One region of the Arthrobacter sp. 05N429 genome, then DNA from elsewhere that is predicted to be linked to it. Evidence: riboswitches for the same ligand, from Rfam matches in the RefSeq annotation. Region 1 holds a riboswitch; each other region holds the start of a gene.
What was found. Region 1 has a riboswitch for cyclic di-AMP ahead of AC1DF4_RS14675 (NlpC/P60 family protein). Riboswitches for the same ligand answer to the same signal wherever they lie in the genome.
Positions count from the first base shown of each region.

Region 1 (4,254 bases):
CGGGTCCCACTGTTTCCCAGACCGTCGGCCGCATGGAGCGCGACGGGCTGGTGGTTGTTTCCGGTGACCGGCACCTTGAACTGACGGAAACCGGCCGGAAACGTGCCATCGGGGTCATGCGCAAGCACCGTCTTGCCGAGCGCCTGCTGGCGGACGTCATCGGGCTCGACTGGGCCTATGTCCATGAGGAAGCCTGCCGCTGGGAACACGTCATGAGCGAGCGGGTGGAGCGGCGCATATTCGAACTGCTGGACCACCCCACCGTGTCTCCCTACGGCAACCCGATTCCGGGCCTTGCGGAACTCGGCGGCCCGCCATCCCAGCCCTACGGGGATGGCGTGGTGAACCTGCTCGAAGCCATGGCCGGCTACGGTCCGGCTTCCCGGGTCCGGGTCAACCGGCTGGCCGAGCCCATCCAGGTCGAACCGGAACTGCTCGTCCAGCTCGACGAAGGCGGCATCCGGCCCGGCGCCCTGGTGGCGCTGGAACGGGTGGGGGAGTACATCTCCGTCCGGGTACCGGATATCGAAGGCGCCCTGGAACTCCCGCCCGAGGTTGCGGCCCACGTCTTTGTTACCGTCGGTTAACAGGACCTAACCGACTGCTCATCGGACGACCCATGAGTTGTGCACAGGTTCGATAACGGATTTATCTCTGCAAGGCTTAATCGCCTATAGTTGATCACTAGTACCGATACCAAAGCGTTACCTGATCCGAAGCCGAGCTCTGCCAGCGGATCAGTAGCAGAGTCACCTTCTGGCAGGGGCGGGGGAACCACTTCCGGCTGTTAATCAGCCTTGGGGTGAAGTCCGTCAGCGGCAAGCACACACCACCGAGGGACTCTTTGGATGCCTCTGTGTCTGGACGCCTGCCACGGCGGACCGGGTCTTTGATCTCTCTGACCCGAATCCGACAGCTAACTTCGCAGGCTCTCCAGAGAGGAACCGTTCTTGACCACCCAGACCGCCAGGGGCCGCCGTCGTGCGACCGGTCCCGCTCCGGAGCCGCGTCCGGCCGTCGCCGTCCTGGCAGACCGCCCACGTGACGCGCACCGTGACGAACGCAGGGGCCGCCGCAGCCCGTTCCGCCAGGTAACAGACTTTGCCGCCGCCAGCGGCGTGGGGCAAAAGGCCGGCATTGCACTCGCCGCTACGGGCCTGGTCCTCACTGTTACCGTCCCCGCCACGGGCCCCGTTATGGCCACCAACACGGGGGCCACGGGATCCATCTCGGCCGCAGTCCAGCCTGATGTGACGGCTGACGAGGCCAAAATCGACTTCAACCGGACCGCCGTCACCACCCAGGGTGACCCGGACGGAAAGCTCAAGCAGTTGCTGAGCGCCCAGTCGGTCGGTTCGATTACCCGCGCGGCCTCCGCCGGGAGCCTAGGGGCGCCGCTGGCCCAGTTGAAAACAGCGTCGCCCTTTGGATATCGCGTCAGCCCCATTACTGGCGGCTCCGGCGAGTTCCACCGTGGCCAGGACTATTCGGCACAGTGCGGCACGGCGGTCCTGGCTGCTGCCAGTGGCACCGTGACGTTCACCGGCTGGCACCCTTACGGCGGCGGCAACCGCGTGGTGATCGACCATGGCAACGGCCTGGAGACCACCTACAACCACTTGTCCTCAGACACCGTCAAGGTTGGCCAGCAGGTCTCCCGCGGCGAAGTCGTGGCCATGAGCGGCACCACCGGCGCCTCCACGGGCTGCCACCTTCACTTCGAGGTCATGGTCAACGGCGAAGTTGTCGACCCGACCGGCTGGCTGTAACAAAGCTGATCGGACGCTCTCGCATTCTTGTGACACGCCGTGATCCGAATGTGACATTGAGTCCCAACTGTTGTAAGTTTGACCTACGCCAACTTTTCCGAAGTTGGCGCTCTTGAGTGGATTGCCTAGCTCTGCCACCGCTCAAGGTCCGTTCGCATTACATCGTCTGGCAGGGGCGGGGGAACCAATTTTGGCCTTCGAAAGAAGGCCTTGGGGTTAAGTCGCAAAGCTTCCCAGGAAGCAGCGCGGCCGGGTGACTCCCATCCGAATCCGACAGCTCACCTCGCAGGCATTGGGAGAGGCTACTTTCGTGTCTTCACGCCACAATGCTGCGCGTCACCGCGCTTGCGCGGCTCTTACGAGCCCGCTGAAATCCGACTCCTCGGTTGCCCTTGCCGGCGCCCGGAACGGATCTCACACCGCCGCCTCAATCTCTGCTGAGTCCGGCCCGCAGGCCATGCACCTGCATGCAGTTCCCGCTTTTGGCGCGTCTTCGCAGTACACCCTTCGCTAAGTAACCCATTTCGGGGCGATCCGGCGTACCCCCAAGATGCCGGAGCGTCCTCAGCACGCGCCTGAAAAGCGCGGCCACAGGATCACGAAAGAGAGAACTTAATGACTACTCGTGCAATCGCACGGCACCGCGCCGAGGTCACCAAGACCAACTCGCTGGCTGTTATTGCCAAGGCTGTCGGAGACAACGCCGGTGGCATGGGCCGCCAGGCCGCAGTCATCGCTGCTGCTTCCGGCCTCGTCCTGACCAGCGGTATCGCAGCCAACGCTGCTGAGGCCAACGTCCAGCGCGAGTCCACCTCCGCTTCGACGCTCGAAGTCCAGTCCGCCGCCCCCGCGACGATCTCGGCTGCTTCCAGCATCTCGATCGCTTACGACAAGACCGAAGTCGCCACCATTGCGGCCCCCGTCAAGGCGAAGCCCGTCGTGAAGGTCCAGGAAACGCCCACTGCCAAGACCGCAGGCACCAAGGTCGGCGCCGCGGCCACCGCTTCCGTGGCCGGCACCAAGGCTCCGGCCGGCGTCGCCAGCGGCATGGGCGCCACGATCGCCGCTGCCGCCTACGCCCAGATCGGCGTTGGCCAGGACTGCACCGCACTCGCCACGAACGCGCTGGCTGCTGCGGGCATCAACTACCACGGCTGGCCGGCAGGTTACCTGTCCCTCGGCCGCACCGTGAGCGCCGCCGAGGCACAGCCGGGCGACCTCGCGTACTACCAGAACGGTGGCGCGGGCATGGCCCACATCGCTGTTTACGTCGGCAACGGCATGGCAGTTCACGGCGGCTGGAACGGTGGGACCACTTCCCTCCAGACCGTGAACGTCGGCTCCGGCCCGGTCTTCATCCGCGTCGGCGGCTAAGGACAACAGCTTTTTACGCAAAGGACCCCTGCCATTCGGCAGGGGTCCTTTGCGTTGCCGCAACGTGAACTTCAGCCGACACGGGCCGCGGCCGGCAAAAAAAGATTCGGTGAAACGGCACCTCGGTGTTTACTCTTGTTTTGTCGATCCATAGCCCGACCATGCAGAGGGCAGCCGGCCCTCGTGCCCCTGGCGGGTGCGGCCGTGAAGAGGTATGCGGATGCGCACTCTCGTTCTGAATGCTGGATATGAACCGCTGGCGGTTGTGACCTTCCGCCGGGCGCTCGTCCTTGTGCTGACTGGAAAGGCCAGTGTCGTGGCGGAAGGCGACGATCCCGTCGTTGGACCGCAGGACGTCCTGGGCCGGCCCTCGGTGATTCTGCTGAATCGCTATATCAGGCCCCGGTACAACACCCTGACGACCGTCAGCCGCCGCGGCGTGCTCCGCCGGGACGGGCACCGTTGCGCCTATTGCGGCAAGGCTGCCCACACCATCGATCATGTCCAGCCCAAATCCAGGGGTGGTGCGGATTCCTGGGAAAACCTCGTTGCTGCTTGCCTGCGCTGTAACAACGCCAAAGGCGACCACACGCCGGGCGAAATGGGATGGAAGCTCAGCTTCAGCCCCGCGCCCCCCAAGGGCACAACCTGGCAGATCAAGGAACTGGAGAAGCCCACCCCGGCCTGGGACCCGTTCCTGCTGCCGGAATCTGCCGCCTGAAACGGCGCCGGCGGCTGACCTTCGGGACCGACCTCACCGCCTGCCGGCCGGTGCCTGATGTTTGCGACGCGGCGTCCGCGCCGGAGCGCGCTAGGCTGGGCCGGTGGAATTCGATGCAGTCATCCTTTCCGGGGGCCGGTCCTCCCGGCTGGGAGGCGTGCCCAAGTCGGGGCTGATGCACGACGGCGCCACCCTCCTTGATCGCGCCCTGCAGGCCGCGCGGGGCGCGGCGGCAGTCGCCGTCGTCGGGCCGGACCCGGGAACGTTGCCGGAAGGCGTGCTGAGTTGCCGGGAGGACCCGCCCTTTGCCGGACCGGCCGCAGCCATCGCTGCAGGCCTCTCCGCACTGGAAAGGCACCGCGATGTGGCCGGCCGCCCCCGGCCAACAGT
Region 1 covers NZ_JBFTMQ010000009.1:22,773-27,026, forward strand. The annotation lists gene AC1DF4_RS14665 (iron-dependent transcriptional repressor DtxR) at 1-587, shown strand, start outside; cyclic di-AMP (ydaO/yuaA leader) riboswitch at 733-946, shown strand; gene AC1DF4_RS14670 (M23 family metallopeptidase) at 951-1,769, shown strand; cyclic di-AMP (ydaO/yuaA leader) riboswitch at 1,906-2,075, shown strand; gene AC1DF4_RS14675 (NlpC/P60 family protein) at 2,385-3,143, shown strand; gene AC1DF4_RS14680 (HNH endonuclease) at 3,364-3,864, shown strand; gene mobA (molybdenum cofactor guanylyltransferase) at 3,968-4,254, shown strand, end outside.

Region 2 (4,254 bases), on a different contig from region 1:
AGAAGTGGGACTTGCCGTACGGGTTCCGGCGTCGGCAGCCCATCCGGGAACCGAGGTGGGCAGCGTTGGCCATGCCCTGAACCTGATGCTGGACAACGTCTCCAATGCCCTCGAAGCCCGGCAGGAGAGCGAGATGAAGGTGCGCCAGTTCGTGGCGGATGCCTCGCATGAATTGCGCACGCCCCTGACCGCCATCCGCGGCTACACCGAGCTAATGCGGATGACCGAGCACTTCACCCCCGACGGGCAGAAGTCCCTGGCCCGTGTGCAGAGCCAGTCCGAGCGGATGACCACCCTGGTGGAGGACCTGCTCCTGCTCGCCCGGCTGGATGAGGGCCAGCCGCTCAAGCTCAGCGACGTGGACCTCACCCAGCTGGCCGTGGAGACGGTGAGCGACGAGAAGGTGATGGCCCCGGACCGCGTCTGGCAGTTGGAGCTCCCCGAAGAGCCTGTGGTGGTTCGCGGAGACGCCACCCAACTCCACCAGGTGCTGGCCAATCTGCTCTCCAACGCCCGCAAGCACACGGGGCCCGGAACGACTGTAGTGACCGGCGTAGGGCGCACCCCGGACGGGAGTGCCGTGGTGACGGTGACCGACAACGGGCCCGGGATCGCCCCCGAGTTTGTGGGCCGCGTCTTTGCGCGCTTCACCCGGGCGGATGCTTCCCGGAAGAACCCGGTGCCGGTGACGACGCCCGCAGCCGTCCGGCGGCCCTTGCCGCACCTGCCGCTGCGCCCACCCCGGTCTCCGTCCGCCGCGAGTGCTTCCACGGGGCCGCCTCCCCCGACTTCCGCCGAGGGAACCAGCGGGCTGGGACTCTCGATCGTGCAGTCGATTGTTGAGGCTCATGGGGGGACGGTCAGTGTGACGTCGGTGCCCGGCCGGACCCAGTTTGTGGTGCGGCTGCCCGCGCCAAACCCGGCCCAGGCGGCGCATCCGGCGGCGCAAGCCGCCACACCGTCGTCGTGATCTCCGTTACCTAAATGTGACTTAAGCTGCCTGGTCCTGTACGGTTTTTAGGGTGTGGCCATCACTGACGCCGCACATCCGGATGCACGCCAAACTCTGCCGCCTCCCGGATTCCGCTGCACCAGGCAGAGGCGGGGGACCCAGAGTTCCCGGGCATTTGCAGATCTTGCACCCTTGGGGTGAAGCCGACACGTGAGATTCCGTGCGGCCGGATGACCTCATCCGAACCCGACAGCTAACTCCGCAGGCGTTGAGAGGCGATCATGACTGAATTCAAGCCAAAAACGCGCCCTGATGGCGTTACGAAGAAGACCCGCTCCGAGGTGTCGCGCCACCGCGCTGAACCGGCCAAGCCCGCTTCAGCCCTGTCCCGGTTTGCCCAGAACTTCGGCACCACCGGCCGCCGCGCGGCCGTTGTTGCCGCCGCCTGCGCGGTCCTCGTGGGGGTCGGCGCCGCCGGGCATGCCTCCGAGACGGCTGCCCGCAATGCCACCGCGGGCACGTCCACGGAAGCAGCCACCACGGCGGATCCCCTGACCCACCTCGATTTTGAGCGCGTCCGGGTCGACAACCAGGCCACCATCCCCACCGGCGACGTCGCGGCACAGTCCACCGAGATCGAGCCTGCCGAAGCACCGGCCCCGGCAGCTGCCCCGGCTCCCGCACCGGCACCCGCGCCCGAGCCGGCACCGGCGCCCGCCCCCGTTGCCATCGACGACCCGGCCGGCGCGCAGGCCTACGCAGCCAGCCAGCTGGGATCCCACGGCTGGGCGGCAGACCAGATGCAGTGCCTCACGAAGCTCTGGACCAAGGAGTCTGACTGGAAGACGACGGCCACCAACAAGAGCAGCGGCGCCTACGGCGTGGTCCAGTCCCTGCCGGCCGAGAAGATGGCCAGCGCGGGCGCTGATTACCGGACCAACTACCGGACCCAGATCAACTGGGGCCTGAAGTACGTCAAGGACCGCTACGGCTCACCGTGTGGCGCCCTGAACTTCCACTACGCCCACAACTGGTACTAAACACCAGAATGTCGGACTCAGCTGAGGCCCCGGATCCCACTGGATCCGGGGCCTTAGCTCTGCCGGCGACAGCCCGCGGGAACCGCCGAGCCGTGGCCGGACGGTTCGGCTTAGGGCGCGTCTAGCCGTTGGGACGGTTGGGCAGGTACTGCACCGCCCATTTATTGCCGTCGGGATCGGCGAAGTAGACGAAGTGCCCCCAGTCCTGGACATCGACGTCGCTGACATCCACGCCGTTGTCCTTGAGCTGCCGGTGGGCGGCCTGAATGTCGCTGACCACCAGCTGCAGGCTGGGGGCGGTGCCGGGCGGAGCGTCGTTGAGCCCCTCGCCTATGGCGATCGAGCAGCCGGAACCCGGCGGGGTCAGCTGGACAAAACGGATGCCGTCCATGGGCCGCTCGTCGTAGTCGGCGTTGAAACCGACCTTATTGACGTAAAAATCCTTGGCACGGTCCACGTCGGACACGGGGACAAAGACAAGCTCAAGTTTCCAGTCCATGGGGCACAGGCTAGTCCCGGACAGCGATTTGCGGTAGGGCAATCCCAAGCGCGTGAACCCGCCGAGACGGCGGGTCTAAACCCGGCGGCTGGTTAGCCGGCCACGCCGTAGAGGCGGTCGCCGGCGTCGCCCAGGCCCGGGACGATGTAGGACTTCTCGTTGAGCTTCTCGTCGATGGAGGCGAGCACGATCGTCACGTTGGCGTCGGAGAGCTCTTCTTCCAGCTTCGCGAGGCCTTCCGGGGCGGCCAGCAGGCAGATGCAGGTGACGTCGGAGGCGCCGCGCTTGAAGAGGAACTTGATGGCCTCGCGCAGTGTGCCGCCGGTGGCGAGCATGGGGTCCAGGACAAAGATCTGGCGGTCGGTGAGGTCCTCGGGGAGACGCTCGGCATACGTGATGATGTCCAGGGTCTCTTCATCCCGGGCCATGCCCAGGAAACCGACCTCGGCGGTGGGGACAAGCTTGGTCATGCCCTCGAGCATGCCGAGTCCCGCCCGCAGGATGGGGACCACCAGCGGGGTGGGCTTGGTGAAAGCGGTGCCGATCGTGGTGCTGACAGGGGTCTCAATGGTGACCGGTTCGGTGCGGACTTCGCGGGTGGCCTCGTACGCCAGGAGCGTGACCAGTTCCTCGGTGAGCTGGCGGAAGACCGGGGACGGGGTGTTCTTGTCCCGCAGAACGGTGAGCTTATGGGCGACCAGCGGGTGGTCCACAACGAAAGTGCGCATGGGTCAAAACTATCACCCGGCGGCTGGTGGCCCGCCCGTGGGACCGCGGGCGCCGACGTCGTCCTTACCGCCGGACCGGCCGTCTTTGCCGGTGCCGCTGCCGGTCACCCCGTCGCCGTCTTTGAGGTGCGCGGGGTGGTCGAACGTGGGCGCGGGACCTGCTTGTTCCCGGTGCCGCAGTACATGGAAGAGCCTGTGGGCCATGATCACGATCGCCACCCACGCCAGCCCCAGCAGCCATCCGAAGATCACATCGGTCATCCAGTGATGGCCCAGGAAGACCCGGCTCATCCCCATTGCGGCCACGAAGATCACACCAGCCGCGATCAGGGCGACGCGCGCAAGTGTGCGCTTCACCTGCAGGCATGCGAGGTACACCACGAGCGCGATCACCACAGTGGTATTGAGCGTGTGCCCGCTGGGGAACGACGGCGAGTCCTCGTAGGGAGGCACGGCGTCCGCGTGGTCGGGGCGGTTCCGGCCGATCAGTTTCTTGCCGAGCGTGGTGGCCGTGGTGGACACAGCTGCGGCGGCCCCGATCAGGATCAGCGGCCGCCAGGTCCGGGAGGCCCAGATGAGCCACGCCGTGAGGATGCTGGCCAGGATCGGCATGCCGATTCCGCCGCCGATGTTGGTGAACCCTGTGACGAAGGAGTCCAGTCCAGGGCTGCGGAGCTGTTCCATAAACGCCAGGGTTGGCTTGTCCAGATTCGCCAGGCCGGCGTCGTCCACCACGTTGTCGTAGACTTCGGCGCTGAGCACAGCCAGGAGAACCACCAGCACGCCGCCCGCGAGCATCGTGACCCACAGGGCGGCGTAGGGCACAACCCACTTGCCCCAGCGCCGCATCAGCCAGCTCTCAGTCCTGGTGGTCACGTCCGTCTCCTGCCTCCTCCGTGCTGCACAGCTTGCTTAGTGTTCGAAACTATCATTGAGCCATGACTTTCCCTGAGCCCAGGCATGCCGGATGGATGGGCCTTGCCCTGGGCGAGGCACGTGCCGCGCTGGCGACGGCGGACGTGCCGATCGGCGCCG
Region 2 covers NZ_JBFTMQ010000008.1:43,094-47,347, reverse strand. The annotation lists gene AC1DF4_RS14220 (sensor histidine kinase) at 1-970, shown strand, start outside; cyclic di-AMP (ydaO/yuaA leader) riboswitch at 1,075-1,235, shown strand; gene AC1DF4_RS14215 (aggregation-promoting factor C-terminal-like domain-containing protein) at 1,234-1,992, shown strand; gene AC1DF4_RS14210 (glyoxalase superfamily protein) at 2,114-2,491, opposite strand; gene upp (uracil phosphoribosyltransferase) at 2,584-3,219, opposite strand; gene AC1DF4_RS14200 (phosphatase PAP2 family protein) at 3,232-4,095, opposite strand; gene AC1DF4_RS14195 (nucleoside deaminase) at 4,158-4,254, shown strand, end outside.
Region 2: linked by a shared signal. The riboswitch ahead of AC1DF4_RS14215 (aggregation-promoting factor C-terminal-like domain-containing protein) and the one ahead of AC1DF4_RS14675 (NlpC/P60 family protein) in region 1 are both predicted to bind cyclic di-AMP.

Region 3 (4,254 bases), on a different contig from region 1:
CCGTCAAAAGTGTCTTTGACACACTTTGCGTTGCCCGAGTCCTGGATATGACAGGACGGTAAGGGTCATGACCAAATATCTGTTCGAAGCGAACTACGTGGGCGAGGGCATCAAGGGCCTCATGCGCGAAGGGGGAACGAAGCGCCGTGATGCGCTCGTCGACGCCCTCAAATCCGTGGGAGGATCGCTCGAATGCTTCTACTACGCCTTCGGGGAGCGGGACGTGCTGGGGGTCTTCGAGGTCCCGGCGCCGGCCGATGCCGCCGCGCTTTCTCTCATGATCAATTCATCCGGTTCTGTGAACGTGCGCCTGAAGCCGCTTCTGACGCCGGAGGATCTTGACGATGCGGCGAAGAAGACGCCGACTTACCGGCCCCCCGGGCAGTAGGACACCGGGCCAGGCCGACACCGGACTCCGCTGCCCTGCGGCTACTAGTGGAATCGACGGGGGCAGTTCGGCGCCGGCCTGCAGGGGATCCAGTCGCGCCGCCGGATGCGAAAGAATGGCCCCATGAGTGATGCCGGCGACTTCATCGACCTTGCGCTCCAGCGCGAGTCGTCGTGGGGCCGCGCCGAGGAGTCCGAGGCCAGGCATGGAAGTGGCCACCGGTACTACGGCGCATCCGTCGGAGCCGTGCGCGGAACTGTCCGCGATGCCCTCCGGCGCTATCCGGGGCTCACGCACGATGACGTCACGGCGCTTAGCTCCGAGTTGTGGCAGGTGCCGGTCTTCGAACGCCGCCTCGCCGCCGTCGTCCTCCTGCAATCGAGCGTCCGGCTGCTGACCAACACGGACCTGACGCGGATCGAGGGCTTCGTCCGGAGCGCACAGCTGAGCGCCCTGGTGGACCCGCTCGCCACCGACGTCGTCGGCCCCCTGATCGCGGGTCTCGACGTCGTCGGCAGGGTCCGCGCGGACAGCGTTCTGGACCGCTGGGTGAGGGATCCTGACGGCTGGTTGCGACGCGCCGCCCTGATGGCCGGGCACGGGCCCGAGCTGGAATCTGACCGCCCTTAACGCCCGGGGAAAATTCCCTAGCTTCCCGGCCGGCGCTCCACCACGGCATAGGCTTTTTCGTCGAAGAACTCCCAGTCGGTGACCACCATGAAACCCAACGCGTCCACGCGGTCGTTGAGGACGTGGACATCGAAGCCGCCGTCACGGGGCTCAGCGTCCCAGGTGGAGACGTGGACCTCCCCGTTTTCCAGTACCAGCAGCTCGGTGTTGACGTTGAAGTCCTCCGGCGGTTCATTGCTCAGCTGGCAGATGGCAACGCAGTGCGTGTTGACGTCGGGATTGTTCATTTGGGGCCTCCGCTTCTGGGAACGGTGATGCCATTATCGTATTCCCGAATCGGCGTCTGGCGTGGGGAAAGACCGCCCGCAACCCCTTCCTGCCGTTACCTCAATGTGACATGCCGTGATCATTCCGTTACCGTTGTTAGGTGCCTGTTGTTTCCGAGACGGGCTCTCCCCAGCCGATTGCCTAACTCTGCCGCGGCCGTGGGGATAACTCGCAGCAACGTCCGGCAGAGACGGGGAAACCACTTTTGACCCACTGTTCGTCAGGGGTCTTGGGGTGAAGCCGCACGGCCCGCAATGATCGGGCCCGAGTGCGGCCGGGTGCCTCCCATCCGAATCCGACAGCTCACCTCGCAGGCATTGGGAGAGGCTCCTTTTAATGACTTTCAGCAATACCCATGCGCCCAAGCGCGCCGATCTTCGCAGCAAACGCCGTACCGCCGGGACCATCGGCCGCCAGGCCGCAGTTCTCGTCGCCGCTTCCGGAATGGTGCTTAGCGGCGCCATGGCCGCCAACGCAGCCGATGCGCCGGCCGAGCGCGGCGCCGCCCCGGCGTCGTCCGTTGACGTCAAGGGCCAGGTCGGTGCACCGGTCATGGCGGACTCCGCTGTCCAGATCACTTTCGAGCGCCCCGCCGTTGAAACGGCACCGGCCCCCGTGGTCGAGGCCCCCAAGCCCGCGGCCGCTCCGAAGGCCCCGGCAGCACCGGCCCCCGCCGCTCCCGCCGCCAAGGCGACGGTGAAGGTCCAGTCGACCCCCGCCCCCGCCGCTGCCCCGGCAGCAGGTGGAGTCAACGCCACACTGCTGTCCATGGCATACGGCCAGATCGGCATCACCCAGGACTGCACCGCCATGGTGGAGAAGGCCCTGAACGCTGCCGGCATCCCGGTCGGCAACATCGGCCCGACGGCCTTCCTGAAGTACGGCCAGGTCGTAGCCACTCCGCAGCCAGGTGACATCATCGTCCAGTCCGGCCACGTTGCCATCTACGCCGGCAACGGCCAGGCAATCAGCGGCGGCATGAACGGCGTCAACGCCACCATGGCGCACCCGCTGTCCTGGCTGACCGCCACCGGTCCCGTGACGTTCGTCCGCGCCGGCTAAGCAGTACCGCAAACAGCACGCAGAAGACCGGTCGATCGGTTGCCTTGGGGGCAGCGGATCACCGGTCTTTTGCGTGCGCGGTGTCCGGCTCGGCCGCGTACCGCAGCAGAACTACGCCGTTCCCGAAGGTGCGGCTCTCCAGCAGCCGGAGCGACGTCAGGGCATCCGTCTCCTTGAAAAGGGGGGTGCCGCGACCAATCAGAACCGGATGGACGTAGATCCGGTACTCGTCGATCAGGCCGAGCCGCCTGAACGCCGCCGAAAGGTTGGCGCCGCCCAGTGCGAGGTCGCCGCCGGGCTGGTCCTTGAGTTTCACGACGTCCTCGACGACCACGTCGCCCACCACCTCGGTATTCCAGCCGGCCTTCGCAAGGGTCCCGGAGTAGACGATCTTGGGCATGTCCCGCCAGATTCCGGCGAACTCGCTCTCGGGGGCAGAGTTCGAGGGGTCCTGGTCCGCCGTCGGCCAATACTCGGCCATCATCTCGTAGGTGACCCGGCCGTCCAGAAAGCCGCCCATCGTCCGGAGCAAGTCGTTGAAGTGGGTGTGCAGTTCCTCATCGACCCGATGCCAGCTCAGGTCCTGGTCCGGGCCCTCGATGAATCCGTCCAGGGACACTTGCATCATCAGAATGACCTTGCGCATCGCGGGCTCCTTCAATGGGCTGCAGGGGTTCCAGCGTACGACGCCGGGCGCGGACGCGGCGGGGGGATACTGCCCGAGGCCGGGCGGCAGCATATTGCCGGATTGGCCATCCCTGCGTCGGACGCGGGGCAAATGGCATCGGCTGACACAGACGCCCTCCGGGCACCGAACCTTGCGTTCAGGCCGTGCCCGGGGCAGAATGCATTAGATTTATAGCCGCACCGCGGTTCTTTACTTTCGAAGGAAGAGTATGCCTGCGAACCTGCCTGTGGCGCTTACGCACTTTGCGCTGCCCCCGATGTGCCGGCGGTGAGGCCGGGTGGATTCCTGGGGGCCAGGCCGGCATTACAGCAGCGGCCGACACACACATGAGACCACCGAGGGTGCGGGGCAGCGTGTGCTCCGGCGCCTTGGCGGGATCCGCCCACAGTTCCTGATCGTGCTGGTGACGGTCCTCGCCCTGATCTCGGCCGTGGGCGTTTACGCCACCGTCCAGTCCCGGGTATCGGTCGACGCCGGCGCTCCGCAGGCAGCGACCGAATCCGCCACTGCGGGTGCCGCTGGAGCGGCCGACGCACGGTCCGCCACCGGCGGGGCGCCGTCGGCAGCGTCACCGTCACCGCCGGATTCGACGCCGTCCCCGACGCCCGCCGCCGTCGTTCCTCCCAAGAGCTTCATCGGACCGGCGCTCGACGCGGAAATTAACGCGGTCATCCAAGCCAACAGCGCTTACCGGGTGGGAGTGGCCCTTATCGATCTCAGCGATGGGGAGGTACACGAGTACGGGGTGAAGACCAAGTTTGTGGCCGCCAGTACCGGGAAAGTCCTCGCCGCAGAGGCCTACTACCATATGGTGGAAACCGGCAAAGCGTCGCTGACGGCCCGGATGGGGGCGTCCACCGCGGGCCAACAGATCCGGCAGATGATCCAGCAAAGCAACAACGAATCTTGGGCGCTGATCCTGGCCGCCGTCGGCCACAAGGGACTGACCGACTATGCGGCCTCGCTGGGCATCCCCTATGACCGGACAGTGAACGGCCTGACTCCAGCAGAGATGGCGAAGACCCTCTCCGGGCTGTACAGCGGCCGGCTGCTCAACGCCGCGAACACCGCCCAGTTGCTGTCCTACATGCAGAACACCAATTACGAGACGCTGATCCCGGCCGCCGCGCCCCCGGGGGTCAACGTCTTCCATAAGTAC
Region 3 covers NZ_JBFTMQ010000003.1:38,139-42,392, forward strand. The annotation lists gene AC1DF4_RS07120 (GYD domain-containing protein) at 68-388, shown strand; gene AC1DF4_RS07125 (DNA alkylation repair protein) at 512-1,018, shown strand; gene AC1DF4_RS07130 (hypothetical protein) at 1,036-1,305, opposite strand; cyclic di-AMP (ydaO/yuaA leader) riboswitch at 1,506-1,676, shown strand; gene AC1DF4_RS07135 (hypothetical protein) at 1,682-2,407, shown strand; gene AC1DF4_RS07140 (dihydrofolate reductase family protein) at 2,466-3,053, opposite strand; gene AC1DF4_RS07145 (serine hydrolase) at 3,451-4,254, shown strand, end outside.
Region 3: linked by a shared signal. The riboswitch ahead of AC1DF4_RS07135 (hypothetical protein) and the one ahead of AC1DF4_RS14675 (NlpC/P60 family protein) in region 1 are both predicted to bind cyclic di-AMP.